3 regions of the Paenibacillus sp. FW104-T2 genome follow, and region 3 is predicted to be linked to each of the others. Evidence: riboswitches for the same ligand, from Rfam matches in the RefSeq annotation. Region 3 holds a riboswitch; each other region holds the start of a gene.
The links. A riboswitch is a leader RNA that binds a small molecule or an ion and turns the genes downstream of it on or off. The one in region 3 is predicted to bind cyclic di-AMP.
Positions count from the first base shown of each region.

Region 1 (10,738 bases), on a different contig from region 3:
CGGAGAGCTTCACTTGAATCTCACCATCACTGAAGCTGGTTGTGTGAGATTCACCCATAGGAATTCCGATATAATCAGCAATTTGATGGGCAAGCTTGGGGTTAGAATTGCAAGTAAATATTTTTAATTTCGAATCAAAATAAGTCATAAAATAAAAACCCTCCGTGCTGGTTCATTGGAATCTATAAGCGTCTGCGACATGTCGGCACCTCCCGAAGATCGGGAGGCAATCAGAATATCAATACCCCTTATTCGGGTTTGGCATTTTGTTTCTTGGCTTTGGCACGTCCGCGAATTTTCTCCGCGTAACCAGGTTTGTTCTCCTGGCGAGGACGAGCAATAGCCAGATCGTTCTCCGGAACGGAATGTGTAACGGTTGAGCCGGCAACCACATAAGCGCCTTTTCCTACCGTGATCGGTGCAATCAGATTGACATTGCTGCCTACGAACGCATCATCTTCGATTGTCGTTACAGCTTTATTATATCCATCATAATTAACCGTTATTGCCCCGCATCCAACATTTACGTTCTTCCCTACTTTAGCATCCCCAATATAGCTGAGATGTGATACTTTGGATCCTTCGTCAATTGTAGCATTTTTCACTTCGACAAAGTCACCAATTTTTACTTTCCGGCCCAGCTTGGTGCCAGGACGCAGGTAAGCAAATGGTCCTACCGTTGTCTCTTCGCCTACTTCGGCCTGGGACAACACGGAATGTTTAATCGTCACACCGTTCTGAATAACACTGTCTTCAATATCGGCCTGAGGACCAATATGGCAAGCTTCACCAATGGAAGTTGTCCCTTTCAGAATGGTTCCCGGATACAATACCGTGTCTGATCCAATCGTAACATCCGCTCCGATATATGTCGATGACGGATCAATGATCGTAACACCGTTCAACATATGTTTTACAGCCAAACGTTCACGCATATATGCTTCTGCTTGGGACAGAGCAAGCCTGTCATTAACTCCGATGGATTCCGCGATATCATCTGACATATAAGCTTCAACCACTTCGCCATCGTTACGGAAAATCCCAACAACATCGGTCAGGTAGTACTCTCCTTGGGCGTTCTCGTTGGTCACTTTCTCCAGTGCAGCAAACAATTTCGCATTATCGAAACAGTAAGTCCCTGTGTTAATTTCTTTCACAGCATCTTCCTGCTCGTTGCAGTCCTTCTGTTCCACAATGCGTTGTACAGAACCGTCTTCTCCGCGAATGACGCGGCCGTAACCTTTTGGATTGTCCAATTGAGCCGTTAGCACGGTTGCAGCAGCTCCGCGACTCTCATGAAGCTTCATCAGACCTTCCAGCGTTTCACTGGTTACCAGTGGTGTATCTCCACAGACAACTATAGTAGAGCCTTGCTCACTTCCAAGCAAAGACTTCACTTGCTTCACCGCGTGACCCGTTCCCAATTGTTCAGCCTGAAGTGCATACTCTGCTTTGGAACCCAAAAATGACTGCACCGCTTCGGCACCATGACCGACCACGACTACACTGCGCTCAACGCCTGCGCGTAGAGCTGCATCCAGCACATGAGCTACCATAGGTTTACCGCATACGGGATGCAGTACTTTGTACAATTTAGATTTCATTCGTTTGCCTTGCCCTGCAGCAAGTACAATTGCCATTCGTTTCAAATTTCACGACCTCCTGTTCTGAAAACCCCATCTGGAAGACCCATCTTAATGGATCATCCCTGATAAGTATCGTTCAGCCGGCCTGAAGCCGGTCTTGTTCATCGCCTACTGTCTCTGTTATCACACGTAACAACGCGGACACGAGCAAATCGTGACCTATATGTATACGCCGTGTACCTGCGAGCCTTAACCGAATCCCAATGACTCTTAAGATGCCGCCCTGTCACCAAGCGCACGCTGCGCTAATGTTTCCTTCAACATTTTCCAGCAATAAAGCTGCTAAATGTTCCTGTTTGAATAAACTCAATACTGAATATATCTTATTCCGGTCAAAAAGAAAAGAGAGCCATAAGACATGGCTCTCTTTTCCTTCGAACCCCAATAATGTTCTCAGGCACCTTCTTCAATGACTTCTTCCTCAGTTGCAGCGCGGTCATACTCAGTCAAAACAGCAGCCTGAATCTTCTCACGAGTACCGGAAGAGATCGGGTGGGCGATATCACGGAATTCTCCGTCAGGAGTCCGCTTGCTCGGCATAGCAACAAACATTCCGTTGTTCCCATCAATGACGCGAATGTCATGAACGACGAATTCGTTATCGATGGTAATGGATGCGATAGCCTTCATTCTCCCTTCCGAGTTAACACGGCGGAGTCTGACATCCGTAATTTGCATGTGTGTGTTCACCACCTTTTTCCATCAGAACTTGGTGTATAATTCCACACAGCCTATACGAACTCCTTCTTTTTATAACCACAAAAATGTCCTAATTTCAGGAATTTTTTTATTTAATACACAATTCGACAACGTTAGTGCCAGGTCGATGGAAAAGAACCTTTCCCGACATGTTATTCGTCATCTTTCTACAGGTCAAAATAGTTACCAGGCTTGACCGAAATGTGTCTGCTTTTTGCATCCACGGCTGTTAGCTGCGCAAGAGATACGTAATCGGTCAGCAAACGCTCTTCCGAATCAACTGACCCGGATTCTACCAGTACCCCTACGCCTGCTACCGTTGCATTAAACTCGGCGAGCAAATCAATCATGCCCTGTACCGTTCCACCGGCTTTCATGAAATCATCCACGATCAGAACCCTTGAATGCTCACGCATCGCTCTGCGGGATAGGGACATGGTATGGAGACTTTTATGGGACCCCGATACATAATTGATACTTACGGCCGATCCTTCCGTAGCCTGATGGTCCCTGCGCACGAGCACTACAGGCAGGTTAAGCTGGGCTCCAGTCGCATAAGCCAGAGGAATACCCTTCGTTTCTACCGTCATGACTACATCGATATCCATGTTGCCAAAAGCAGTCGCAAATATTTTACCTGCTTCGTTCATCAATGCAGGCTGTCCAAGCAGGTCAGACATATAGAGATACCCGCCTGGCAAAATACGGTCAGGCTGCTCCAACTGATTGCTTAGTCGTTCGGCAAAAGCCAGAGCATGTTCTCTGGACACTTTCGGAATCCATTTAACTCCCCCGGCAGCCCCTGCCAGTGTCTGCAGTTCTCCCGACCCACCTTCTTCGAACACTTCTTTGATAATCGCCAAATCCTCACTGATTGACGACTTCGCGGCACCATAACGTTCGGCAAAAGTGGTTAACGGAATAACCGTATGCGGTCTTGACAATAAATACTGCGTCATTTCAACCAGCCTAGCGCTTCGTTTTAATTTCTTCACAGAGATCCATCCTCACGATCACGGAAAACATCCAAATCCGAATAATTATTTAAAAATATACCACCTTTATACGTGTTTGTACATTATAAAAGCGAATTCTAAGTCAACATGCGTACTGCATACACTTCTTTGCAGAAGCCGCGCAGCCCATTATAGATCCGTGCAACCTTTGCTTCCTTGGAGACCAATCCGAATACTGTTGGGCCACTACCCGACATGAGCACCCCATCTGCACCCAGCTTCATCATCGCATCCTTCAGATGCTGAACTTCCGGATACAGCTTAAGCGTAACATCCTCAAGTACATTCCCCATCTGTCCGCACACCTCTGCAAAGGAATGATTGCGAATGGCCTGCTCCATTTTGGCCGCACTTGGATGCCGAACAATCTTGTCGCTGCGAAATCTTCCGTACACATCCGCTGTCGACACATTGATTGGAGGCTTCGCCAAGATGACCCAACATTGCGGTGGGTTAGGCATTGGTTTCAGTTTCTCTCCACGGCCTGTAGCGAGCGCTGTACCCCCAGTAATACAAAAAGGTACATCCGAACCAAGCTCTGCCCCAAGCTCCTGGAGCTCATGATCCGGGATATTCAGACGCCAGAGGCGGTTCAAGCCACGCAGCGTAGCTGCAGCGTCACTGCTGCCTCCTGCCAGACCGGCAGCCACCGGAATTTTTTTGTCCAGATGAATGTGCACTCCAGTACGCACGTCATAGCGCTCTTTGATTAATCTGGCCGCCTGGAATGCCAGATTCTTCTCATCAAGCGGAATATACCCGGCCTGACTGGAGATAAATATCGTATCGCGAGGCAGTTCCGACATTTCCAGCCGGTCTGCCAAATCGACCATGGTCATGATCATCTCGACTTCGTGGAAGCCGTCGCTTCGTTTATGTAAAACGTCCAGCATCAAATTAATTTTAGCAGGCGCTTTTTCGTAAATTTTCAAGGCGTTCACCCGTCCTCACCTTTTCCCTAAGACAACTTAACATATTATATCAAAATGGGGCTGTCAAGTCATTTTTATTCCGAATTCATGGGGAAAAAGCGAGGTCAACCTCGTGGAAGGCCCCGCTCTCCAAACCGTCTAGATCGAATTACGATTTGCGTGCTGCCTCTTCAGCAAGCTGAATGGCACGCTTCACCATATTGCCTGCATCCTTGGCTTTGATGCCACCCCAGCCTTCCTGCTGTACCGTATCATAAAATCCCAGGTCTTTTGCCAGCTCATACTTGAGTTCATCTGACATTACACTTCTTCTTCTGCGGCTCATGAAACCATCCTCCTTGAAGTAACAGTTCTGATTAGTCCATTTCACCAGGATTCTTCCTGACAGCTTCAGAGCCACCATTTTAGATGAACTGTTCAGCATATCAGTATGGGCCTGTTCAAGTAGTATGCCGTTTCTGGTTAAACCTCATTCCTGCAGATGCCTGTCTGAACGGTATTTCTACACAATAAAAAAGCAGTTCGCCCCAAGGGGCAAACTGCCTGTAAAACGATGCTTACGTCTCCATGTAGGAGTTAGGCGTCTGGTCGCCTGGGTTAAATACCATGACTTCCACCGACTCCGTAAGTATATCTGCATAACTGTAAGAGACTCGCTTGAACGTTTCTTGCTCCTCATCAAGCTTGACAATAAAAACAGAAGGGTACGTTTCTTCCAAGACACCCGTACGCTCGATAGTCTTACGGCGGCCACCATTAGCCCGCAACATAATTTTTTGACCTATATGAGCATCGAGATTGCGTTTGATATCCAACAGCGTATTTTTAGCCATTGTCGACGACCACCTCTTTTCTTGTCCATTATACCTGAATTTACAGTCAATGTCAAATCAAAACTAAATATTATATCAGCATGGAAAAGTTGCTGTCAATGAATTTTTTTGCAAATGAAAAAAGCCCCAAATTGGGACTTTAATTGACCTGTATCAGACGACTGATGGATTAACTTTAAGTGTAGATAAATCATTCAAACCAGGCAGGCCAACGCGGTAACTGCCGCGTGTTTCGACACCACCTACACCCTGGCTGCCACTAATTGTGTTATGCAGAATATCATTCATATTCACCGTTTCCCTAACCGATGTAAAGGCCGCCTTGGCAGCCACATATACCGGGTCAAGGGCATGAATCAGAATTCGGCCTGGTGAGCTGGCAAAGTTCGCACCTGCCCGCAGAAGTGCCTCAAAATGGGACTGACATGCTCCTGCAACGATCGTGAGCGCATCCAGATGACGCTCATATTGTCTTGCAACCTGGATCGCTGCTACAAAATTTTGCGAATTCTTATAACTTCCGAGACTGTATAAGTCGTAAGGCTGACGGGTCTTCAGCACTCCGTCATGGCCCGTAATGACTACAATATCAGGCTGGACTTTGGGAAGAAGACGATACAGGGCATCAGCCATGGCTGACTCATGGACATATTGACCCTCTGCCGGAACACGAAGCTGCTCATAAAGAGCCATACTTTTCTTCAGGTAATTTGGATCCCCATCCAAGTGAAGCACCTTGCCTGGCATTTCAAAATAAGCAGGCTCGCGCTGTCCAGACCAGTCCTGCGTCAAGCCTTCACGGTTGCGTTCCGCTTGTTCAATCCGGTTCTGCTGTAGCCTGGAGAGTGTTTGATGTGCTTTTACATGTGCCTGCCTGGTCTTGGCACTCTGCGGCTCATAAGGAACCTGTATCAAATCGTCCACCGGGGAGTCGGCAAGCAGCCGGAATTCGGTCCCTTTAATGACCGCGCTATCCAACTGGAGGCCTTCCACCCGAAAAGTCACATCTCCACCGTATGACTTACGAACGACCAAGTCTCCGATATTCATCAACATAATCACCTCTACCCCATCGTATGGGCAAAGACCCGGTTTGGTTCATCCGAATTTATTTACAGGCCGGCACGAACTCCTGCATCCCACATCACCGTGCTTAGCGTCGCATATTCCTGCAGACTAAGTGTCTCACCCCGTCTGGAGGGCTGAATGCCAGCCTGCTCCAGCAATTGATCCGCCTGCTCCCGGTTTTCCTTGGTGAAAAAGCGGGCTTTGAGATTGTTCGAGATGGTTTTTCTGCGCTGGGCAAATGAGGCTTGTACCACTTCGAAGAAATGTGCTTCACTCGGCACTTCGACAGGAGGCTGCTCACGCACTTTAAGCTTGATGACGGCAGATTCCACATTCGGTTGCGGAATGAATACCGTTGGCGGCACAATACAAACCAATTCAGGCACACTGTAATATTGGACCGCAATGCTCAGACTTCCGTAGTCTTTTGAGCCGGGTGCAGCTGCCATACGTTCTGCTACTTCCTTCTGAATCATAACGACAATGCTGTCTACTGGCAGTTTCTCTTCCAGCAGTTTCATCATAATCGGAGTCGTCACATAGTACGGCAGATTGGCTACAACACTCACCTTGCTCACACTAGCAAAGTCTGTGCGGAAAAGCTCTGCCAAGTCCAGCTTCAGCACATCGCCGTGCTGTATCCGAACGTTGGGATAAGGCTCCATTACTTCTCCAAGGATCGGTAACAAACGCTGATCGATTTCCACAGCCGTTACAGGGCCGGCTGCTCGGGCCAGTCTCTCCGTAAGTGCCCCAATTCCCGGGCCGATTTCGAGTGCGCCCTTGGACTCGTCCAGATCCGCTGCACTTACAATTTTGTTCAATATATTCTGATCAATTAGAAAGTTCTGACCTAGACTTTTTTTAAAGGAGAAACCGTGTCTCTGAATTATCTCTTTCGTTCGCTTGGGTGTTGCAATTTCCAAAGTCTCATCCATGCCATTCATACGCTCACAATCCTTCACGTTCAATTTGCGATAATGCTGCAGAAAACTCTTCCCGGCTAATTTGGAATACACCCAGCCGCTTGTGGAACTGCTTTCCGTTGCAGTAACCGATGCCCAGCAGATTCCCCATCTCCATACGTCTTGCGGCTGCCTGCGGGTGCACAATCAGTCCTGCTGCAATCAAGTCCTCCCAATCGATCTGGCTCGGCATACCCTCATACGAGGTATGCACACGCTCCAGCGCATGGCGGATTGCCTCAGGTGAGGCATTCTCGACCCCGATATCCCCTTTACGGGTTGCATCCGCTTCCGGAATAAAAGCATGCTTGCAGCCTGGGACCTTATTCGCAATGATTTTGCGAATGCGCTCACCGGCATGATCCGGGTCTGTTAAAACAATCACGCCGCGTCTCTCCTGTGCCAGTGCAATTCGCTTCAGGATTCGCTGATTGATGGCTGATCCGCCGGTCTCAATGGTGTCTGCCTCAACAGCCCGCCGGATGGCGACGGTATCGTCCCGTCCTTCTACCACAATGACTTCTTTTATCATGTTCCATTTCTTCCTTTCTAACGCAAAAAGAAGAGGAATATCCTCTTCTCTGCCAAACGGCGGCGAGCCTATTCAGACTCCACCGCCGCATATTCCGCATGATTCATTCATGCAACTATTTTATAGCATTCCCATTTCAAAGTAAAACGATTTTAGTTCGCTTCCGGCTTCACCGGACCGATCACATATACCGTCTTGCCTTTCTTACGTCCGAAATTCAGGGCATGCTTTACACTGTCATAATATACATCGATTTTGTTGCCTTTAATGGCGCCGCCGGTATCTTCCGCACGACGGAAGCCGAGGCCCTCAATGTACACCCACCAGCCGATCGGAATCACTTTTGGATCGACCGCAATGGTCCGTCCTTCAGTTACCCGGGTACCGGAAGCTGTTTTTGTACCAATGCCAGGCTCCTCAGAAGAGTAAGCGGTCATCGATACATTTTTAAGTACTTTGGAATATTTAAAAGAAGTGCCTGAGACGGTAATCACTTTGCTGCCTGATGCAGCGGTTTTCTTCGAGTTCGTTGTCGTTGCTTTCTTTGCTGTGGAGGTTTGGGCCGATACCGTCTGAATCTCCGGCTGCTTCACAACAGGTTTTGCTTTGGTTCCGACAGCAATAACTTTATCGACACGGTTGGTCGATACCGATTTGCCCACCATCTTTTTGGAGACTAGCTCTCCATCCTGAAACACCTTTTCGATATGCTGTACAAGTGTACCTTCTTTGCCGTTTACGATGACGCGATTGTCACCTTTGTACAAGCTAGGGTCAGCCGTTTTGATTACTTTGTACGCAATCGGCTGTTCCACTTCCACTGTACGCTTTGTTACACGCACTACGCGAATTTTCATATCTGCCTTGATTGGTGTTGCGAGCGCAGGATAAACCTTATCCTCACTGGCAACTTCAATTCCAGATTTCTGAATTGCATCTTCTACCGATGAATCGGTTGTATACAGAGTCTTGGTGTCTCCGTCTGCCGTAATGTTGACTGGAACGGCCCGCTCAATAACAATGCGGTCTCCATCTGCGATTGCCCCGTTCAAAGGCATGGATACCTCATCGTGGGGGCTGACTGTGATTGATTGCTCCTCCAGCATTTCTTGAAGCATTCCTGTACGAGTCTCTACCGCTTGAGCTTTGCCATCAATAACCAGCGAAATTTGTTTCCCGGCTTGACCGTAAACGACTAACAAGATCATGATTGTAAGCGCGATTGAGAAAATAGCGATCAGTGCCATTTGACGCATGTTCTCATGCTTCCACCGCAACGCGTAAGACTTACTGGATGATCGTGACTCATGGGTCTCTTCTGGTTGGAATGTGCCCACTTCTCCGTCCTCCTTCATAGCCTCGCCGTCTAAAGTTAATGCATGATGTCTTTGACGCGACTATACCAAATTTTCTACAGAACTGATCGATATCTCAATGACCGGTTCTGCACCATGAACCACTCTTCGCAACATGATGTCACCACCTGAATTCTTACCGTATGATGACCTTGTTTCTTTTATTCAAAAACAAAAAAGCCAAAGAAAGAGTGTAAGAGGAACTCTTTCGTGGCTTCCGAATGATTTTGAATATCGGAAATTCATGCACGAGGTTGCCTCTCTTTTTCCGCTTGCGAGGTTAGCTGTCGGGTTCGGGCGAAAGAGAGCCGCCCTATCTCCGGTCACCCGCTCATGGCGGATGCCCTTGAATTCACCCCGAGACCCAAAGAAGAAATCAAATAGTGCTTCGCAAATGCATCCGCTGCTTTTGGGTCAGCGAACGATGCGCATCAGCTGCTTACACTGATGTTTAAGCCCTATTGGTTCCCCCGCTCTCCGTTAACGGAGACTCAGCGAGATCGGTTCATGAAAAGTATTGTTGTGTCATCGGAAAGTGTCCCTTTGTTCATCCCCCGAACATCTGTCCAATTTTCCGCACAACAATTCACTGAAAAGATGATATCCTGTTTCGATGCATGTTGTAAAGCGTTGTTCAAGTACGTTTTTCTAAATATTTGGTTAAAATATTGTAATATTCTTCATTTATTTGGATCAAAAAGCAAATTCGCTCCGTCTACCTCTCTTTTTCACCGCATTTGCTTCGTTTTTTAACGAATTCCAAATCGTTCCATGGCATTTTTGGTCGTTATTGCAGCAATTTCCTCTACCGAAATGCCTTTAATTTCCGCAGCTGCTTCTGCAACCAGACGTACATGCGCTGTTTCATTTCGTTTTCCACGATAAGGATGTGGTGTAAGATATGGGGAGTCGGTTTCAATGAAAAATCGGTCCATCGGTACCTTCGCCAGTACCTCTTTCGGCTGCTTGGCATTTTTGAACGTAATTGGTCCACCGAAGGATAGATGGAACCCTAGATCAAGACAGAGTTTTGCCGTTTCCCAGCTTCCTGAGAAAGAGTGCATGACACCCCCGACTTGTCCAGCTTTCTCTTCACGCAAAATTTTGACAATATCCTCATGAGCATCGCGATTATGAATGACAATAGGCATGTTAAGTTCACGAGCCAGTCCGATCTGTTGTCTTAATACACGATGCTGCACATCCTTGGGTGAAGTGTCCCAATAATAATCCAGGCCAATCTCGCCTATGGCAACGACTTTTTCATGTTTGCACAGAGACGCAATCCACTCGAGATCGCCCTCCTGCATCGTAATGGCATCCTGAGGATGCCAGCCTACCGCAGCATATATAAAATCATACGTTTCGGCAAGCTTCATCGTGGATGGAATGGTCTCCCGGTTGAAACCGACATTGATCATACGGCCAACCCCGGCGTCTACAGCACGTTGAATCATCTCCTCGCGGTCCTCGTCGAATTGCGGTGCATCCAGGTGTGTATGTGTGTCGAATAACATCATTTGTATTTCTCCCTTCCTGTCGAATAACTGTTTTCTATCCCGATCAAAATCCTATAAAATGCACCCATTTTATCATCATCATTGATTTTTCAGAGTACAACATGTGGATTTTCCAAATTTAATTTCTACTATATATAGAAGCCCTTCTCACCTAAACTTGTTCAAAAAAAGT
Region 1 is NZ_JBYTCE010000027.1:14,075-24,812, reverse strand. Features, by position in the region: gene AC3WQ3_RS25445 (ribose-phosphate diphosphokinase) at 1-148, opposite strand, end outside; gene glmU (bifunctional UDP-N-acetylglucosamine diphosphorylase/glucosamine-1-phosphate N-acetyltransferase GlmU) at 249-1,640, opposite strand; gene spoVG (septation regulator SpoVG) at 2,040-2,324, opposite strand; gene purR (pur operon repressor) at 2,513-3,340, opposite strand; gene ispE (4-(cytidine 5'-diphospho)-2-C-methyl-D-erythritol kinase) at 3,439-4,293, opposite strand; gene AC3WQ3_RS25420 (small, acid-soluble spore protein, alpha/beta type) at 4,442-4,618, opposite strand; gene veg (biofilm formation stimulator Veg) at 4,851-5,126, opposite strand; gene yabG (sporulation peptidase YabG) at 5,280-6,176, opposite strand; gene rsmA (16S rRNA (adenine(1518)-N(6)/adenine(1519)-N(6))-dimethyltransferase RsmA) at 6,239-7,141, opposite strand; gene rnmV (ribonuclease M5) at 7,146-7,691, opposite strand; gene AC3WQ3_RS25395 (resuscitation-promoting factor) at 7,844-9,028, opposite strand; cyclic di-AMP (ydaO/yuaA leader) riboswitch at 9,300-9,553, opposite strand; gene AC3WQ3_RS25390 (TatD family hydrolase) at 9,796-10,566, opposite strand.
Region 1: it holds a riboswitch for cyclic di-AMP, as region 3 does, so the genes downstream of both, AC3WQ3_RS25395 (resuscitation-promoting factor) here and AC3WQ3_RS05460 (hypothetical protein) in region 3, are expected to answer to the same signal.

Region 2 (10,738 bases), on a different contig from region 3:
CCATAGATATCTGCGACGAACGTTGTGAATATTTCCATGAAGATCAGAGTTACATACACAGATTGCACAGCCCATCCAAGTTGGAAGGCGATGCTCCCCATCGGAATTTCGAATTGCATGATACCTGGCATCTGTGCTGACATGGCGAAATGGGCGGCTAACAGCATGAAGCCTACGCCGATTCCGCCGAGTACACCGCCCCATTTCAGGACATTACGATCACGGATCTGATTGCCTACCGGCACCAGAACAGCCTGGGCCAGTACCAGATTGAAGGATGAATACAATAGTGGAGACAGCCACACCTGTATAGGATTGGTATCTGTAGTCAGCGTAACGAACCGTAAGGCACCGGGATGGTGTATGGTGCTTGTAATCATGAGAATGGACAACAGGAGCATCATCGGAACCACAATGCTATTCATTTGCAATATGGCCTTGATGCCTCGTCCAAGAAGCAGGTACGTTCCTACTATCGTAATAATCAAACCAGTCTGGTAATTCAGTCCAAGATGCTCCACGAAGACAGAGCCTGCTCCGGCGAGCATTACACTGTTTACACCAATAAGTATCAGAAGCGTTATCCAGGTAATCCACTTTCCAGCCTTTTGGCCGAATAGGTGCTTGTTCAGGTCCTCGTAAGAGCGGGAGCCGGTATCATGGGCGATGAGCATCATTTTGGTGCCCAGCCAGACAAATAGTATGGTCGATAAGCCAATGGTGATGGTGGCCCATTTGCCATACTGGGTAAAAAACTGCAATATTTCCTGCCCTGTCGCGAAGCCTGCCCCTACAACCGTTCCGATGTATGTAAATGCGATCTGCAGCACCCGGAATGCCTGTTTCATGCGTTTCCCCTCTCAGGCCCCATAATAGTTTGGACATGCGGGTACCATGGTACAAGGTATGCTTGACCCTGGTAACTCATGACAATTGTAAGAAGCTTTCGTCCCCAGAATCGGTCAATGATGGAGGAAAGCCGATTTCGCTTGAACTGACAGCCTCATCTATGATACTTTTACCTCATAGGATAGGCTTGGGAGGTCGAATGATGGAAGTATTAAAACAACGAATATTACAAGAAGGCGTAGTCATCTCGGATCAGGTGCTGAAGCTGGACGGATTATTGAATCATCAGATTGATCCTGCACTGACAATGGAGATGGGCCGCGAGTTTGCCGCTCGCTTTCGTGAAAGTGGAGTGACACGGGTCATCACGGTGGAGTCTTCAGGGATTCCGGTTGCTTTTGCCGCAGCACATGAACTTGGGGTGCCGCTCGTATTTGCCCGTCGAAAAAAGACACTTCTGGCAGATCCCGATGCCTACTGTGAACGCGTACCTTCCTTTACCAAAGGGATCGTAACCGATATTATGGTATCCCGCGAATATATTCATGAGAACGACCGTATTTTGTTTATAGACGATATTATCGCCAACGGAGATGCAGCTCGCGGTGTCATTAAAATCATTGAACGTTCAGGGGCGGAGCTCGTCGGATTCGGTGTCGTGGTTGAGAAATGTTTTCAGGCCGGTGCACGTACGATCCGTGAGCAGGGCATTCCGGTGGAAGCCTTGGTGCGCATTCGTTCATTGAATGATGGAACCGTGCAATTCGACGATAATTAAATGTGACAGTTTAAAGGAAAAAGCCTATTTTTTGAACAATGCCTTTGCATGACCGCGGATTTCATTTATAATGGGGTTATGTTAGGGAGAGGAGGCAACACCATGGGGAACCAACCGGCATCAGAACAATTTTTTATTGAAAAGCTGGCGGAGTCGAAAGTTCATTTTGAACGTGCCCTGGATTGTAAACATACGGAATTTGATGACCTTTATCCCTATATGATTGAACATCCTCAATTTTTCTGGTACAAACGCTATGTTGCCTGGTCAGAGTTGCTGACCATTGTAGGCTTGTGTGAAGAGTTGTCCTTCGCTTGGAAAGAACAATTTACACCACATCAAGTGGAGTACCTTGAAGAACGTGTGATGTCCGCCAAAGTGCTTGATTTTTGGTTCGAGAAGAACGACAGCAAAGAGCACGCGCAGCGGTAACTTTCAGTCGGGACATTTTTCGAATGACATAACAGTCCAATACAGTCACGTGAGACCTAAATGACTCTTCATTTAGGTCTCTTTTTGTAAATTATTTTGGAACATAGGAGCCATAGACATGATTAGTGATGCAGAATTGGATGCACTGCGCTTATCGGGTGAAAAAGTAAGAGTGGTACGGGATGGTTTGGAGTCCAACGATGTAACAGGGATTATCGTTGCATGGGATGGGGAACAGGTGCTTATCCGTCGCCAGAACAGACGTGTGGTCAAGCTGGACCGCAGCTATCGCTATCAGCTCTTTAGCGAACCGCGCCAAAGCCCGGCTGATGAATAGAGCCGCTCTGGAGACGGATGCATGGAATTACCATGGATGGTTTGGCATAATTCCGACACTCGGGAGAGAAGATAGGTACAGCGAGAATTCGTAAACTTATCAGCCGAGAGGATGTGCGGGTAGCCATGACATTGATGAATGATAAGGTACATGCCTACAAGGATCAGATTGGAGAATTAAGCGATGTATTGCCTGGCGTAGTCAAAGCGTATCACGAATTTACGGGTGAATGCTTTCAGTCAGGTGCCATTGATGCCAAAACCAAGCAGCTGATTGCCCTCGGCATCGGATTGTTTGCCAATAACGAAGTATGTACGTTTTACCACGTAGAAGAGGCACGTGCGAAGGGCGCAACCGATCAGGAGATTATGGAGACGGTTGCGGTAGCCGGAGCAGTAGGCGGCGGTCACGCGCTGTCTCAAGGCGCAATGCGTGTGCAAAAGGCATTGCACTAAGGTTTCTCCTGCAAGTGAGCTGAATAACTAGACAGCAAAACAGGCTCTGGAATGATCCAGAGCCTGTTTCTTGTCCAACTTATATTTTTCCTAGCATCTTGTTATACATAAATTGTCCAGTCACCCGGCGTGCGGTAACGTAGCGAGTGTTGAAATACGGATTTGATAATTTGGTAATGCTGACACCTTTGCTGCTGGAAGCATGAGCGAATTGTCCGCCCCCGATGTATACGCCTGTATGCGAAATGCCGCTGCCTGAAGTGTTGAAGAATACCAGATCACCTGTGCGGATATTGGCTTTGGATACCGGAGTACCCGCCTTGGCCTGCTGCTGTGAAGTACGTGGCAAATCAATGCTATATTTTTGGAAGAGATATCTCATAAATCCAGAGCAATCAAACCCGGCCAGCGTCGTGCCGCCCCACTTGTAAGGAATTCCAGTCATGTTGTTAACGACGGTGTTGATACTGCTTGCCTCAGTGCTTGCTGCACCAGATGTGAATAGAACGGCTGCGCCAAAAATAGAAATGATCAGTTTTTTCAAAATCAATGTTCTCCCTTCGATGCCTACGGAGTTAGCTAAGGGTTCGGTAGAAGGTTCCCTATATTTCCTATGTATAAGAATAATTCACCCAAAATGGTTCCCCCGTTTTCAAACATGAAACTCGGCAAATGAATAATTAAGTTTTTGTAACCTTTTGAAACTATATTGCATAAATGCGTAATTGTCAAACCTTTCTTCCTTCTGCAATGTTAACGGAATTCAAGACTTTTTGTGAAAAATAGTAGTTCTCCATGTTTATTTATGATGACAAAAACGTAATTTGTGTTTCATCAGCACAGAAATTGGACAAATAAGTAAATTGGAGTATTAGAGGAGAGCACGGTTCATTCTCATCAGGGAAAGTCAGGTCTCGACCAGATTTTATAACTTTCGGTTATCGTAGTTTTATACCAAATCATTTAATTGTTGACACATTGAATTTCACATGATATATTATTTCTTGTCGCCGCGATAGATTATCTCGGAGATATACCATATGCGGTCGTGGCGGAATTGGCAGACGCGCACGGTTCAGGTCCGTGTGGGCTAACCCCCCGTGGAGGTTCGAGTCCTCTCGACCGCATCAATTCATACATGAGGTTTCTGATCTGCTTTTTCTGGCAGATTGGGGACCTTTTTGTTTTTTAAATACATTATAGATGCTGCAGTTCATCAAATGAGAAAAACAAAATAGCTGTATGCAAGTCGAGCTTCTGTTTGGAGCGCCGGCTGAAAAAGGATATTGTTGAACAATAGGCATTTCTTCAGGTCCCATTGCCTCTTGGCAAAAAGCACCTCGAATAACCCCAGGATTTTCAAGACAAAATGTACATAAATGGGGTGAATTGTCTATGAGGAAAAAAGGGATTCGGAAATTGCCTTGGATTTTGTTATTGGCCATGCTTATCGGATGTCAGAGCTCGAAACCTAAAGAACAGGATTTGATGCGGATAAATTCCGCTAATGGTAACAATGCGAAAAAAGTCATTTTCCTGATGGTGGACTCTTTAATGTATCAGGCGATCGACCAAGGAATCAGCAAGCAGGAGCTTCCTGTCTTACAATTTCTGATCAAGAACGGGCAATATTATAAAAATCTGGTCAGTTCTTTTCCCACGATGTCCGTCACGATCGACAGCTCCTTGCTTACCGGTGCATATTCGGACCTTCACCGTGTGCCGGGTCTGACTTGGTATTCTGCGGAATACAAAAAAATGATCATGTACGGAACCGGCCCGACGGAAGTGCTCAAACAAGGAGTGCACCCGGTAGTGACCGATGCTCTAATCCATTTAAACGGGAGTCATTTGAACAGGAATTTACCTACGATCTATGAGGATCTTGCCCGGCAAGGATTAAAATCGGGTTCAATCAACGGCCTGATATACAGAGGGATGTCCGCTCAAAAGCTGTCGATACCTCAATGGATTCAAGCAGCTGCTTCTTTACCCAAAGAGATTGATGTGAAAGGGCCGGACTTAATGTCCCTGGGTGCCTTGTCTAATCCGTTTCAAGGGATTAAAGACTTGCCGGATGGTCTAACGAAGCGAATGGGGATTCATAATGAATTTGCGATTGAAGCCTTAAAATATTTAATTCAATCCAATAAATTACCGGATTTTTTGTTTGTCTATTTACCGGATTTAGACCGGGAGTTACATAAGAAAGGCCCTACGGGACTTCGTGGAGTCAAGGAGTTAGATCAGCAGCTTCAATCCGTGTTGAAAACATTCGGTTCTCCGGAAAAAGCTTTGCAAGATGCCATCCTTATCATTGCGGGTGACAGCGGAATGACTCGTATTCTGCCTGAAGATCAGAATCCGGTCATTGATCTGCCCTCTTTGCTGGGAGATGCCAAAATTATGCGTCCGGGTGATGCTGTATCGAAGGAGGCTGAACTCATCCTTGCCGTCAATGAAACGATGGCCTATATATATTCATTGAAGGTGGACCGTTCCCTTAGAGATATAGCAAACCTGCTAAAGGATGATCCACGCATTGACTTTATTTCCTGGAAAGAGAACGAGTGGAATTACGCAGTTCAGGGATCCACAGGCAAACAGCTCAGATTTAAATCAGGAGGTAACCTGACCGATTCATACAACCAATCATGGACGGTTGAACAGGATGAAGAGGTACTGGACTTAAGCACAAACAAGGTTAAACATACATTGAAATACGATGAGTATCCGGATGTCCTGAAACGCTTGTCAAGCTCGCTCCGTTCACACCAAGGTGAATTTTTGGTTGTCACGGCCAAACCGGGCTATGAATTTACCAGTGGCAATTCACCAACGCACAAGGACGGAGGAGGCCACGGATCAATTCGTAAACAGGAATCGCTTGTTCCCTTGATTATCAGCGGAACAGACCAAAAGCCTGAGTATTTACGAATCGTGGATTTAAAAGATTATTTGCTTAACCTTTTGACCAAAAAGACTCAAAGAAACCAATAGTGCATTGATAAATAAACAGCTGGAGTAGCTCGTTCAAGGTATTCAGCTCGGTCGCACCGATACGAGGCAAGAAAAGCCACCTTGATATGCTCTTTAACTTCGAATTGCTGTTGTCTGATCGTATCTGTTGATTATAAGACCATCGGTATAGTTTATACTGGTGGTTTTTTGCGTTGATAAATACTGTACGTCATAACATTTTCCGAATAGATGACATCAACTTGCGCCAGTCCATATTGCTTCATTTGCGGCATCGGTTAATCCCCTAGGGCAGCCACTCCAACTTTCTTTAAGGTATAGATCCAGTGCTATTTGGAGAAATGCCTGTTTCTAGCCTGCTATGCCCCTGCTTTCAAGGTGAAATGTACGCTAAAAGGCGAAGTGTACCTATTCTGGAAATCGCGTATCCACTATTCTTTTCTCGTAAGGAAAGCGCTATCATTATGGATTTAAATTCATTATTTCAGAGGGGGTAGGGATGATTTGAAGCGAATGGGTAAACGGATGGCGATGGTTTTTCTGGTGTTCATCTTTGCAGCAGTTCAGTTTGGTTTTACAGGGACCAAAGGTCGTGTGGTTGAAGCAGCGGCGGAGAAAACATTGGCTGAGAAACCGTACATGGGCTGGAGCAGTTACAGTATGCAGGTGTATGACCCTTCCGTAAAATGGACATCAGCGGAGAGCATCAAGAAGCAATCGGATGCCATGCGCGAGAAGTTACAGGCTCATGGCTATGAATATATCAATATTGATGCAGGATGGAACGGAGATAATGATGAATACGGAAGACCGATTCCTAACCAAGAGCTGTATCCGAACGGATTCCAGGAGGTTATCGACTATGTTCATAACAATGGTCAGAAGATCGGGATCTATCTGATTCCCGGATTGTCCATTGATGCATACAATAAAAACCTCGAGATTTACGGAACAGGCGGAACTTGCCGAATGCAGGATATTGCATATCAGCCGCTTACCGTGATGGATGCTTGGAATGCGTATACCTACAAGATTGATTTTTCGAATCCATGTGCTCAGAAATACATCGATTCCATCGCAGATCTACTGGGCGAGTGGGGCATTAACTTTGTCAAATTCGACAGCGTGACACCAGGATCAGGCATTAACAATCTGAGCAGGGATGCACGAGGAGATGTGGAGGCTTGGTCCAAGGCTTTGGCAAGGCATAATATCTGGTTCGAGCTTTCATGGGCACTGGACCATAACTACGTGGATTTCTGGAAAAAACACGCCAATGGCTGGCGTATTGACTGGGATGTCGAAGCATACGACAGCAATGTGGGTTTAACGCAGTGGGCTAATATTGCACGATTGTTTCCAATCGCTGCGCTTTGGTGGCGTGATGCAGGCCCTGGCGGGTGGAATGATTTTGACTCGCTAAACGTGGGCAACGGTTCCATGGATGGGCTCACGAAGGATGAACGGAAGACAGCCATGACATTCTGGGCGATCTCGTCTGCACCGTTGTATACAGGGAATGACATGACCAGGCTGGATAGCTATGGACTTGAACTTCTGACCAATGATGAAGTGATCGCTGTCAATCAGGCTGGACGTCCGGCTCATCCGGTATCGATGGATACCCAGCAGCAGGTATGGTACGCCAATAACGGAGATGGAACGTACAGTGTGGCTCTGTTTAATCTGGGCAACCGGAGTGCTGAGGTCAAGGTCAATTGGAGCGATATCGGTCTGGAAGGACCTGCATCGGTCCGTGACCTGTGGAGCCATTCCGAACTGGGTACCTTTAACGAGGAATTTAGCAGTGGTTTATTGGAGCCTCATGCTTCACGAATGCTGAAAGTCAAGGCACTGAGCGGAACATCGACGGTGAATGACGATGATACAGGCATGCGCTATACCGGAGATTGGAAGCGAAATGGAGGCAAGGAACAATTAGAGGGTTCACAGGACCTGACTATAGCAATTCAGGATTCCACAGGCAATGATAGAACGACTGCTGATCCAGCGAGCAATTCCAATATAGCAGATGAACTGGCTGCTGAACCATCCATTGCTGGAGAGGATACCACGGTTACCGAGGTGGTCTACGTTAACGATGACGACAGTGAGATACATTACACAGGTTCATGGAATGCGAATACCGGCAGAAGTTTCGGGGACTTTAATGACGATGTGCATTATACAGAAAAAGACGGCGATTATTTTGAATACACGTTCACAGGTACAGGTATCGAGCTGCTGACAGAGAAGCATCAAGAGCAGGGGGACATGAGCATTATTCTCGATAATGGTGAGGCAGAACTGGTAAGCGCGTATACCGATGGAGAAAGGGAAGCCCAGCAGGTGCTGTACAGCAAAACAGATCTGCCAAGTGGAACACATACCCTGAAGGTCGTTAAGGCATCGGGCCAATACATGCTTCTCGATGCACTCAAGGTAACCAGGGAAAAAGAGTCTGGTGGGCAGAACAGTGGAATAAGCCCAGTCGCTGCAGACTTTGATAAAGCAGTGGATCAGCAGGCGGATGTGAAGATCACGTTAAACCTGAATGGTAATACGTTAACTGGTGTGACATACGACGGGGGCAATCTCAGCGAAGATGACTACGATGTCGTTGACAACACGTTAACGATCAAGAAACAATACCTCACCCAGCTGCCCGTTGGCACAACGAAGTTTAACGTGGTATTTAGCGCGGGGGATCCGCAGACGCTGGCGATTAAGGTTATTGACACTTCAGGAATCCGATTCGCGATGATTAACAATGACGATCCTGGAATTAAGTATAGCGGCAACTGGTCACGCAGCACGGGGAGAGCATTTGGCGACTATAAGGATGATGTGCATTACGCCGAGCAGAACGGCGATTATTTTGAGTATGAATTCAGGGGAACGGGTATTCAGTTTTTTACGGAAGTGGATCCGTCCCAGGGCGACATGGATATTTACGTAGATGGTGAGTTTAAGGAAACGGTAAGTGCTTACCGTGACGGACGTTTGGCGCAGCAAAAGGTCTATAGTGTCTCAGGGCTGCCAGATGGGCTGCATACGCTTAAAGCCGTGAAAAAGTCAGGGCGGTTCATGCTTCTTGACTTCCTCAAGGTGGAAATCCCAAATATCATTCAGCCGGTGAGTGCTGTTTTTGACAAAGCTGAATCTGCTCAAACTGATATTGAAGTGACACTTTTGCAGGAACCGGAAAGTTTCAAGAAGATTATGAATGGCTCACTTGAGCTGGTAAAGGGAACCGATTACGAGGTAGCAGGGGATAGGGTGACGCTTAGAAAATCCTACCTTGCTGCACAGCCTCTCGGCACGTTGAACCTCCGTTTTGTTTTTGGCGGCGATTATCTCAATGATGTTCATTATTCGGCTGTAAACGGTGATTCCTTTGAGTATGTCTTCAAAGGTACTGGCATCCGTATGATTACTCCGACTGGGCCGCAGCAGGGTGAGGTGGAAATCTACATCGACGGAAATCTGGTGCAAACCGTTGATACGTACAGTGAGGGACGTAAAAATAGCCAGGAAATCTACAGCATAACAGGACTGACAAGTGGTGTGCATACGCTGAAGGCGGTCAAAAAGTCCGGTGAGCTCATGCTCACGGATCAATTGAAATTTACGATAGCTGCTGGGGACAGCGGGCCAACAAACCCAACAAACCCAACAAACCCAACAAATCCGAGCAATCCTTCTGGACCTTCCAATCCGGGTGGACCGTCAACTCCTGTTGTACAGCCTCCAGTTACTCCGGTTCCTGAAACAGAAGCAGGAGAGGAACCTTCCGGGAATACGGAGACGACTCGGCATGAGGCATATATTAACGGTTATAAGGACGGACTGTTTAGACCGAATAACAAGATCACTCGTGCAGAGATGGCAGCCATACTCGCCAAAGTCGTTGAAAAAGATGCTGCATCATTAGACGTGACGTTCAGTGATGTGAGTTCTTCCCATTGGGCAGCAGCATCAATCGACAAGGTTGCAAAAATGGGACTGATGCAAGGCTACAAGGATGGCACATTTAAACCGAATCAGTCCTTGACCCGTGCAGAGATGGCAAGTTTGGCTGTGAGCCTGGCTCCGGATACGACCAAACCAGGCAGCGGGTTCTCTGATATTGGCAGTCATTGGGCTAAGGATGCAATTCAAAAAGCCCAAGGGCTGGGAATTCTGACAGGTTACAATGACGGGACCTTCCGGCCGAATACTGAGCTGACAAGAGCGGAAGCCGTTGTTATCATTAACCGGGCGCTGGGAAGAGGACCACTTAAGGGAGTTTCGCAGCCTAAGTGGAAGGATGTATCACCTTTCCATTGGGCATTTGAAGATATTGAGGAAGCGTCAGTTAATCATGGTTCGAAGCCTGCTGCAAGTGGCGGAGAGCAATGGGTTGAATAGCTGAAAATAGTGCTAATTGAGAAGGGGACCATATAGGTCCCCTTCTTTCTGAATCATTTTAATAAAGGGTGGGCTGCATCAGTAAAGCGCAATGCATGAGCTGCTGCACAAGCAAGAAAACATTTGACTAAGCCAAAAAATGATATAATCTGTGATTATGATAGCGCTACCAACAACTCGGCGATGGAGGGGCTGCCCATTCGAAATTCCAGTGTTTTTCGGAAATTTCTCATTTCATATGTCATCATTTTGGTCATACCCAGCATAGGTGGCTACATGTCTTATCTGACTTCGATTTCCGTAACGCAATCCATTTCCATTGAGAATGGGGTTACTCAGCTTGAGAAGGGCCAAGAAATATTGGAACGGCGCATGGCTGAAGTCGAAGGCTTCACCAGACAGCTTGCCGTGAATCAGGAACTGAACGTCCTAATGAATGAAAGGGATAACGAAACGAATGTATATGGCATATGGCGAGCCATGGAGAATGTGCTGACA
Region 2 is NZ_JBYTCE010000016.1:63,996-74,733, forward strand. Features, by position in the region: gene AC3WQ3_RS19670 (YkvI family membrane protein) at 1-848, opposite strand, end outside; gene AC3WQ3_RS19675 (xanthine phosphoribosyltransferase) at 1,052-1,627, shown strand; gene AC3WQ3_RS19680 (hypothetical protein) at 1,730-2,059, shown strand; gene AC3WQ3_RS19685 (hypothetical protein) at 2,178-2,396, shown strand; gene AC3WQ3_RS19690 (carboxymuconolactone decarboxylase family protein) at 2,522-2,851, shown strand; gene AC3WQ3_RS19695 (NlpC/P60 family protein) at 2,931-3,395, opposite strand; cyclic di-AMP (ydaO/yuaA leader) riboswitch at 3,401-3,532, opposite strand; tRNA gene AC3WQ3_RS19700 (tRNA-Leu) at 3,894-3,978, shown strand; gene AC3WQ3_RS19705 (alkaline phosphatase family protein) at 4,247-5,851, shown strand; gene AC3WQ3_RS19710 (X2-like carbohydrate binding domain-containing protein) at 6,344-10,240, shown strand; gene AC3WQ3_RS19715 (helix-turn-helix domain-containing protein) at 10,364-10,738, shown strand, end outside.
Region 2: it holds a riboswitch for cyclic di-AMP, as region 3 does, so the genes downstream of both, AC3WQ3_RS19695 (NlpC/P60 family protein) here and AC3WQ3_RS05460 (hypothetical protein) in region 3, are expected to answer to the same signal.

Region 3 (10,738 bases):
TGCATTCCCCCTTTTTCAGATGCCTGGCATGAAGCAAGAGTATAATTATGTAAAAGAGTACGCGATTAAACCTGCAATCTCCTGCATGTCTTCTGATTTTAAATACAAAACCCTGCCGTTAGCCAGCAGGGCTTGTACCAAACAACAGGTATCTAGGATAGCCTGCTTCATTTACCTCTCCCTTTACTTCAGCGGGATTTTCGGTTTACACCACGTTCAATACGACATCAATATTCCCGCGAGTCGCTTTGGAATAAGGGCAAAAATCATGAGCTTTGCGAGCCAGATCCTCGGCCTGACTATGATCCACACCCGGCATGCTTACATCCAGCCGGACCGACAACTGGAATCCGTCATCCGCAGGATCTTTTCCAATGGATACATTACTTGTTACAGTCACATCTTCCAGTTTAACGCCAGCTTTACGTGCCACGTTGGCAAGAGCACTTTCGTAACATGCACCGTATCCTGCGGCAAAGAGCTGCTCAGGGTTCGTACCTTCACCGCCGGATCCACCCAGCTCTTTTGGCATTTTCAGATCATGTTTAAGGACTCCATCCGATGAAGTTACCGAACCTGTACGTCCACCTTTGACTGTCGCAGTTGCTGTATATAAAGCTTCCATTAGAATCTCTCCTTTTTCACCAATATTTTTGCTGCCTACAATTCAATTTAAACTTCTGGCTCAATTTGAAACGAATTTGGGTTACTTCATCAGCTTCTGCATCTTTATCATTTTCATGCATCTGGCTTCATCAGCATAACGCCACCTATGATATGCAGGTAAATTTTCTGAAGTTGGGTAATATACTAAGAGCCTGACTCCACCCACTTCTCATTTTGTCCATCTACATAAAAGTTGCACTAGACAAAAATTATTGAATGAGTACAATGTAAGTAACGACATATATTTTCAGACATATAAAAGTAAATGGCTCAGTTCTCATCATAAGGATGATCAATACGATTATTATTAAAAAGTCAGGTGAACATGTATGAGTAAAAAAAATCCATTCAATTCTCCTTCAGCTGAGCAATTAGCCGCAGCAGGCATGGCTCCCTCCCTTGGGGAAGCACACAGCTCCATGAAGGTTCCGAAGAACGCCGCTTGGTGGAAAAAATTCCTCGCCTTTGTCGGGCCAGGTTATCTGGTCGCTGTCGGCTATATGGACCCGGGTAACTGGGCAACAGATATTGCCGGAGGTTCCCAGTTCGGTTACACGCTATTATCCGTAATTTTAATCTCAAACCTGATGGCTGTCGTATTACAGTCACTTGCAGGCAAGCTTGGTATTGTAACTGGACGGGATCTGGCCCAAGCTTGCCGCGAACGGTTCAGTATGCCGGTTGTCATTATGCTCTGGGTGTTGTGTGAATTAGCTATTGCCGCCACAGATCTAGCTGAGGTCATCGGTTCAGCCATCGCACTGAAGCTTCTGTTCAACATCCCGATGTTATACGGCGTCATTATTACGGCTGTGGATGTTCTGATTATCCTTTTGCTGCAAAATAAAGGCTTCCGCGCTCTGGAAACACTGGTCATCGTGTTGATGGCAACCATCGCCCTCTGCTTCGGGATTGACCTGTTTCTGGCCAAACCGGACATGGGCGGGGTACTCACCGGCTTTGTACCAAGTGCCGAGATACTACAGAATCCTGCGATGCTGTATATTGCCATCGGAATCATTGGAGCAACGGTTATGCCGCACAATCTGTACTTGCATTCGTCCATCGTGCAGACCCGGCAGATTGAACAGACAACTCAGGGGAAAAGAGAAGCCATTCGTTACTCCACTATGGATTCAACAATCGCTTTGACCCTTGCCCTGTTTATAAACGCCGCCATACTCATTGTGTCAGCCGCTGTATTTCACAGCGCAGGCATGACACAGGTCGCTGAGATTGCAGATGCTTATCACTTGCTCACACCTCTGCTGGGCACAACCATTGCAAGTATCCTGTTTGGTGTCGCTCTACTGGCCTCCGGTCAGAACTCTACGCTTACAGGTACACTGTCCGGGCAGATTGTCATGGAAGGCTTCCTAAACATTCGGATTCCGGCTTGGCTCCGCCGGCTCGTGACCCGATTAATTGCGATCATCCCTGCCGTTATTGTGACGGCTATCGCCGGCGAACACGGAACGGAAGAATTGCTGATTTTGAGCCAGGTGATTCTATCCTTGCAGCTGCCTTTTGCTGTTATTCCACTTGTGATGTTTACGAGTGACAAAAAAAGCATGGGCGCATTCGCCAACAAACTGTGGCTCAAAGTCATCTCTTGGATCATCGCTGCCGTAATTGTGGTTCTGAACGTTTATCTGATCTTCCAGACCATCATGCTGTTTTAATCTGAATATGCTGTAAAACAGTTTTCCTCTTACCAGAGATTCATTAAAAAAGGCTGATTCCCTTAAGTATAATACTTAAGGGAATCAGCCTTTTAGCTTGCCGTGCACTTGCCTTGTCCTTTATTTAATGACACGAAAGTCATCACTTTTAAATTTTTTCCACTAACCCTCAGAAGGCACAAGCAGTGGAACAAGCTGCTCCAAGGCTTCGATGGTCCAGTCTGCACGCTCTTGGCCCTCAAGCTCAGGCTGAAATCGTCCATAGCCCTGCAAAATCCGAATCGTTCGCATCCCCAGCTTCTTGGCAGGAATGATATCGTTATCCATCCGATCTCCAATCATCACTGCTTCCTCGGGTTCACATCCCGCCTGCTTCAAAGCCACAGCGTAGAGTTCCGGATCCGGCTTCGATACGCCTTCTTCTGCCGAGCAAGCCAGTACATCCACGTACCTCCGCAGACCGTAGCTCTCCAGGCGCTCAGCTGTCCCTGGACTCTGATTGGCGATGATCCCGATTCGATAATGGTGTGACAATTCCTTCAACACCGCGTCAGCAGAAGCGAAGGGCTTCTCCAGCTCCTTCCGGAACTTCAACTTCTCCTGGATCTGCTCCCTATGACGTTCATCGCTGATTAGCGTTCGAATGGCTACCCTCATGGGCCACTGCTCATAATTTCGGTAACAGGAGGCAAATATCTCTCGCACTTCCTCTATTTTCACCGGATATCCAAGCAAGCAGGCTTCTTTTACAAACTGCCCTATAATATCATCTACCGGCTCCCATTCGTCGACCAGCGTATCTCCTACATCAAAGAACAACCATTTTAACACCCGTACATCCGGCACGCCTATTCCTCCTTGTTAGCCATGAACGCAATCTCTAAATCAGCAATGTACAATAATGCTCAAATAAAAAAGAAGACCCACCATCATGCATGAGTCTCCTCAGAATTCCGTTTTTCCACAAGTTCAATTATAACAGGCACCTTACACCGGATCAATCGGCAGCTATCACATTAACCATTAAGCAAGAAGCCAACTTCTCCATTAAGAGAATACACAATGCGGTCAGCTCCCATCCCGCGGTAAATGCCTTTGGGGTGACTCTGTTCCGTAATTACACATAGTGATTTGGAAGTCCAGGAACGGCAGATCTGCAGATAGCGGCAGGTCAGGTTCAAACTGTTCTCGAAAATAAAAACGTTGCCTACGCTCGACTGCGGTAGAAACCACTTCTGAGCTTCAGCTGTATTCATGCGAATGACGTTCTCCACTCCGATTCTGCGGAGCTTCCGTTCTTCCCCTGCACTGTTGGTCAGAACGGCAAACGGCATTTTTTTGTACATCAACAGCTTGATAAACTTGCGTCCTGCTTCATTCGGTGCTGTTACTAGAATCATCTCATTATCCATCATTCGTTCCTCCCTTGGCGTGAAAAGACAACAAAAAAGAAGCGTGGGGGACCAAGGCCTCCCGAACGCTTCTTGAATAACCCATGACGAAAACGCCATGAATATGCGTACGGCTTGTTGCCTCTCCCTTTAACGCTTACGAGGTTAGCTGACGGATTCGGGCGCGAGAGTCGCCCTATTTCCGGCTTGCACCGAAAAATTCACCCCATGGATTAGCTGCAATGACAGCCTTTCCGATTGGTTCCCCCGTTTCCCACCCATGAATGAATGGAAACTCAGCGATTAAAACATCGTTCCTGTTTCATGTATTGACCAGAGCGATATTATCGTTTGTTTCGTTGTTCATGTTAAGTTTAATTGAATTAGAAATTACGATATGAATCATACACCCGCGACATGTTAGTGTAAAGTCCGGTCAGATCACCGAATGGACGAATTTAAGGCATTACATATCAATGATATCGCTTACAACCAATCCATTCTCCATCCATCTCTGTGAATCTCACTAATTCTCGTCCTTATGAAAAACGGTTGTAATTTTAGATATCTGTAAGTAAACATAGGAATTTACTTAATTAGTTTTGCATTATCTAATTGTAAGCAATATAATATAACTATAGGAATTATTAACCCATTATACGATATGGAGGCGACTGATCATGTCCGTTTATGACTACAAAGTCAATACCCTTCGGGGCCAGGAAGTCGAGATGTCCGATTATCGCAACAAGGTGCTGCTGATTGTAAATACGGCAAGCAAATGTGGTCTGACCCCGCAATTTGAAGGCTTACAGGAACTCTACAACAAATTCAAAGACCGGCAGTTTGAAGTATTGGGTTTCCCAAGCAACCAATTCGCTCAGGAATCGGGATCTTCCGACGATATTGCTGAGTTCTGCCAGATGAATTACGGTGTAAGCTTTCCTATGTTTGAGAAAATTGATGTTAATGGTTCAAGCGCTCACCCTCTATTTCAGCACCTGACAAAAGAGGCACCGGGACTGCTCGGATCCAAAGCCATCAAGTGGAACTTCACCAAATTCCTCGTTGATCAGAACGGACGGGTCGTGAAGCGTTATGCTCCAAAAACCACTCCTGACCAGATTGAAGCTGATATTGAGAAACTGCTGAAATAGATCAACATGGAGAGGCCATAATTAACATGGAACCAGAGAAAGTCCGGTTCTGTGTGAATGGCCTTTTTTATGTTTCTCCAAACGCAAAAAGAGGTTTTCCATATTCGGAAAACCTCTTCTTGTCGTACAATATGATGCGGTCGAGAGGACTCGAACCTCCACGGGCATACGCCCACTACCCCCTCAAGATAGCGTGTCTGCCATTCCACCACGACCGCATGTCGTAAATAATCGGCAACAAAATTGATTATACAGGATCTCAATATAAAAGTAAAGCACTTTTATTAAAACTACTTTGCACCTGTGTTTTTCCTCCAAATATCGGTTTTTATCGTCATGATCTTTTGACTGCTGCATACATTAAATTTCAAATCTTTTATACATCTTCATTTTTAATTGTAGCTCTTCACAAGAAAACATATCATATACATAACATTGTATTTTGAGATTACAACTAATATAAGTAATAAAATATAACATTTAAATATAATTAAAGCTTAAAAACAAGAAACCATTGACAAAATACGGATATTTATGTGATTATATATATCATATAATTCGGATTTTAAACATAAAAGCATTCGGAAACCAATATTAATGTTATATAATATAACATTTTACGAACATAGGAGGCGAAAGACCGTGAACCGTGGGAATAAGCTGCTCGATTATGTCAAACTGCTTGATTCCTCCATTCATGTCGGAGGTTTCACCCATTCATTTGGCATGGATGTACACATTGCTGAAGGCAGCATCCGAAATGCCGATGATCTGGAATCCTTCATGCGCTGCCAGCTGCATCCCAGTATCGTTCGACTTGAGGGCATGGCGATTAAAGGTATCTACAGCGCAACAGATCATAATGACACATGGCGAACAGCACTCATTGACAAGTTGGTTCACGTTCAGCGGACTCCTTCTGATCAAAGGGAGCAAGCTGCTGCCATGGGCAAAAGACTGATCAAGCTGGCCCGGGCTCTCCACCCCTGGATTGAATTCAGCCAGCTCGAACACACCCTTGCCAAATACGAGTCTGTTGGCTGCCTCTCTACTGTTCACGCCTGGATCAACCACTACCTCGATATCCCCGTCGAGGAAGCGGTAATGGGTTACTTGCACTCAGCCATGAATGCATGCATAACCGAAGCCTCCAAAGTCCTCCCCATGCATAACGAAGCAACCCAGGAACTGCTGGTTCGCCTGGCCGCAGACCTGGAGCATGAATGGAATACCGTTAGCGCCTCCGCTGCGGATGGACCGGCACAGCCAACCTCAATGTCCATGAAATCGTTGTTCCCCAGCTTCCACATGCTTGGCGCAGGGCTGCATGCTTATCGCGCCTAATCTTACCGACTCCAAGCTCCCCTCATATTTCCCCAAACGAAAAAGCACGCAGCAACCTCCTTGCTGACGTGCTTTTTCACGTATGCCTATAGAAAATCACGTTATTACGTCATTATTTGTTATAAATACACTATTTTTCATCGTTTATAATTGTTACATGACGTAAATACGTATATAATGTAATGAACAGCTCGCATCTCCCACTATTATACACAGCCGAAGGCGGGTTGAAATACTTCTATGAGGGGTGAACCCTTTTGAACAAAAAGAAACCCGTGACTCCGTTCGGATGGGCCATCAAACGCCGCTTAACGGAGCTACAGATGGACCAGAAAACCTTCTGCGAGAAGCACGACATCCCGCCGTATCGTTTATCCAATCTCATCCATGGCACACGAAAAGCCACCCGTTTCCGAAACCAGGTCGCAGACATTTTGCAAATTTCGGATGAACTACGATGACACCGCCATTACCTTGCCGTCCCGATCCTTTAACTGATTGCCAAGGAGGGCCTATTCATGAGCTTCTTTACAACTGACCTTGAAAGGTTATCCTTTCAATCCTTACGTCATCAACTCATCATCGTCGACCGCGACTGGAGAATCCGCAGCTGCAATACCGCATGGCAGAACGGACTCGGGCGATTGCATCTCTCGAAATACAAAAAATCCGACGCCCACCGATCTTCTTGCGAAACGTTTCATTATCTTCAGCTGCTGCAGATATGGGCAGCCCAGGAAGAGGAAACGGAGAATTCATCGATTATTCAGAAGTTAGAGAAGATTCAACATCCCTTTGTTCACTGCCATACATATGACATCACCGTACAGTCTGCGAACCTGGAGCTTCGATGGTTCAGGCTGGAGCTTACCCCCTTGAATCAGACGGATCCTCCTTCTCCGATGGGACTCGCTCTGATCTCGCATACAGACATCACGGAACAGAAGCGAATTGAACAGCAATTGAAGCTGGCTCTATCCGAAGTACGAACACTACGCGGCCTGCTTCCCATTTGCGCCGTCTGCAAACAGATTAAGGACGAGCAGGACGTCTGGAATTCAGTCGAAGGTTATTTGGAGAAACATACCCACGCAGAATTTACACACGACATCTGTCCGGACTGCATCCGCAGGCTATACCCGAAGTACTCCAACATTTTGGATAAACGCTCCTGAGCAAAGCAAAAAAAAGCGAAAAATAACCACCTCTCCTATACGGACAGGTGGTGTTCAAATTGAGACATATCCAATTCCTCAGGTGATCCCTGCAGCGCAATTGCTCCCTTGTCCATGACATAGATAAAATCCGCAGCCCCACGCACAAAATCAATGCTCTGCTCGACGAGCAGCACGGAAATGTCGCCCTTCGCCTTGATTTGCAGAATGACCTGCCGAATATCCTCGACAATGGAAGGCTGTATGCCTTCCGTTGGTTCATCCAGCAGCAATAGTCCAGGCCTTGAGGCAAGCGCTCGTGCGAAGGCAAGCTGCTGCTGCTGGCCACCACTCAGATCACCGCCCTGTCGTCCATACATGGTCGCAAGGACCGGAAACATCGCAAGCACATCTTCAGGAAACGTCTTCACCCCAGGCGCAGATGTCTCCAGGCCGAGCAGCAGATTTTCCTTTACCGTGAGCTGAGGGAAAATCTCACGACCCTGAGGAACATATCCAATGCCTGCCTTGGCACGTTTGGCAGGTTCCAAAGCGGATATATCCTGCCCTTTCCAGTGGATGGCCCCCTTCCTCGTTTTGAGCAGGCCCATCAACGTTTTCATCAGCGTCGTTTTGCCGACACCATTCCGGCCCATTAGGCAGACCACCTGTCCAGGCAGGACATCCAGATTAACACCACGCAGCACATTACTTTCCCCGTAGCCGGATTCAATTCGTTGCAGCGACAGCATAGTCATCCCTCCTTTTTCCCAAGTAGACTTCGGCCACCCTAGGATCTTCCTGCACCTCAGCCATGGTACCTTCCTTCAACAGCTTCCCTTCATGCATCACGGTCACTTTCGCCGCGTACTCACGGACAAACTCCATATCATGCTCCACAACCACGACCGAACGTTCACGCGCTATCCCCTGTAACAGCCTGCCTGTTTTATGCGTTTCCTCGTCCGTCATCCCGGCAACCGGTTCGTCCAGCAGCAATACGCGCGGTTCCTGAAGCAGCAGCATGCCAATTTCCAGCCACTGCTTCTCGCCGTGAGAAAGCGCTCCTGCTCGTGTATACACGCGGTCTTGCAGTCCAATTTGCTCTATGACCTGTTCCATTGCCGTGTTGATTTTCCCAAACCGCGGAATACCAAGAGTCCGAAGCGGTGAACGCTGATTTTCCGCCGCCAAGGCCAAATTCTCCTGTACGGTAAGGCCTCCGAAGATGGACGGAGCCTGGAATTTGCGTCCTACACCCTTCCGGACGATCTGATGCTCCTTCAGACGTGTCAGCTCTGTGCCATCTTCCAGCCGCACCGTGCCGGAGAGGGGTTTGGTTTTTCCACAAATGACATCCAGCATTGTCGTTTTCCCCGCACCATTGGGGCCAATCAGAAAATGTAAATCATGCTCATGCAGCTTCAGGTTCATGCCATTAACTGCGACGAATCCGCCAAAAGCTACGGTAATACTCTCAGCCATCAATACAGGTGAAGCTTCAGTAGACTTCAGGTTTCTCCTTACTGACAGGGACATGTACAACCTCTCCTCTCCGCTTCAGCAATCGAACGACATTTCGATAGACTCCAACGAGCCCGTGAGGCATGAACAACACCACCGTTACAAACAGTCCGCCGAGAACGAACAACCAGCCTTCAGGGTACGCCTCACTTATCCCGGTTTTGGCTGCATTCAGAACCACTGCCCCGATCACAGCCCCAATGAGCGTGCCGCGACCACCCAAGGCAACCCATAACACCATTTCAATGGATGGAACAATCCCCATCATGGACGGCGAGATAATCCCGACCTGAAGAACAAACAGCATACCCGCTATTCCTGCAAGAGCCCCGGAAAGGGCAAACGTCAACGTTTTATAACCCGCCGGATCATAACCAAGGAAACGCACCCGATTTTCTCCGTCCCGCGAAGCTTCAAGCACCTGACCAAACCGACTATTTACCATTCTTCTGCAGAGCAGGTACGTGAGTACCAAAATGGCAAGTGTAATATAGTAGAGCACAATTGTTGTTCCTGCAGAATGCAGCGTGAAACCAAAAATGGAGTTATAACCGGTTATACCATTAGTCCCTCCTGTCCACTCCTGTTTGCCTATAAACAAGGTAACCGTGATTAACACAAGAGCTTGCGTTAAAATCGTAAAATACACACCGGTAATCCGGTTGCGAAACGTAAACCACCCCAGCACAAATGCCAGCAAAGCCGGAAGAGCAATACCCAGAATTAACGCCACTGGAAATGAACGAAATGGTTCCCAAAACCACGGAAGACCTGACAAGCCGCTCCACCCCATGAAATCAGGCAGGGATGTTCCGCTCGCCTGCAGTTTCAGATACATGGCCATGGCGTAACCACCAAGACCAAAGAATACCCCATGCCCAAGACTCAGAACCCCGCCGTAGCCCCAGATCAGATCCAGTCCGATGGCCAGAATAGCCAACGCCAGGAACTTAGCGAGCAAGCTAAGCCGAAACTCGGTAGAGATTAGCGGAGCAAGACACATCAGGATGAGTACGACCGCCCAGATGATTCTCGTTTTTAAACTGCCTGACTTCAGAAGTGCTGACATCATATAACCCCCTTCTTCGTGTTAGTCGAGACTGCGGGTTCGCATGGCAACCAGCCCCCGCGGCTTCCATTGCAGAAAAGCAACGATACATACGAACACCAGCACTTTGCCGATGGAGGCAGATGTGTAGGTTTCAAACAACGTATTAAACATGCCAATCCCGAGCGCTCCGCATACCGTTCCTACCAGTTTGCCAACCCCGCCAAGAACGACAACCATAAATGCATCTACAATATAATAGGTTCCCAGCGAAGGCCCAATCGGCCCAATGAGCGTCAGAGCACAACCCGCGATACCCGCGATTCCTGAACCAATGGCAAAGGTCATGCCATCTACCCGTCTGGTGGAAATCCCGAGACAGCCCGCCATGCTCCGATTCTGCATAACAGCGCGCATCCGTCGTCCGGAAGAAGTGCGGTATATGTACAGATACATACACAGTAGAACAACCGCGACAAGTGCGATGATAAAAATCCGTTTATACGGAAATACGATACCGTCAGAGATCGCAAGACCGCCATTAAGCCATGAAGGACTGGATACACCTACATTCGGCGCCCCGAAAATGGTTCGCGCCAGCTGCTGCAGCATCATTCCAACTCCCCATGTAGCCAGCAAACTGTCCAGGGGTCTACCGTATAAATGCCGGATCAAAATCACTTCAAGCAGCCAGCCGATAAGTGCCGCTACACCAAACGCGATCGGCAATGCCACGATAAAATAAACTTCGAACCACGCTGCCGGAGCATAT
Region 3 is NZ_JBYTCE010000003.1:156,508-167,245, reverse strand. Features, by position in the region: gene AC3WQ3_RS05475 (organic hydroperoxide resistance protein) at 206-625, opposite strand; gene AC3WQ3_RS05470 (Nramp family divalent metal transporter) at 1,053-2,348, shown strand; gene AC3WQ3_RS05465 (HAD family hydrolase) at 2,511-3,194, opposite strand; gene AC3WQ3_RS05460 (hypothetical protein) at 3,365-3,760, opposite strand; cyclic di-AMP (ydaO/yuaA leader) riboswitch at 3,879-4,051, opposite strand; gene AC3WQ3_RS05455 (glutathione peroxidase) at 4,420-4,896, shown strand; tRNA gene AC3WQ3_RS05450 (tRNA-Leu) at 5,032-5,114, opposite strand; gene AC3WQ3_RS05445 (urease accessory protein UreF) at 5,539-6,240, shown strand; gene AC3WQ3_RS05440 (Rha family transcriptional regulator) at 6,498-6,701, shown strand; gene AC3WQ3_RS05435 (PAS domain-containing protein) at 6,759-7,415, shown strand; gene urtE (urea ABC transporter ATP-binding subunit UrtE) at 7,451-8,146, opposite strand; gene urtD (urea ABC transporter ATP-binding protein UrtD) at 8,124-8,933, opposite strand; gene urtC (urea ABC transporter permease subunit UrtC) at 8,896-9,987, opposite strand; gene urtB (urea ABC transporter permease subunit UrtB) at 10,009-10,738, opposite strand, start outside.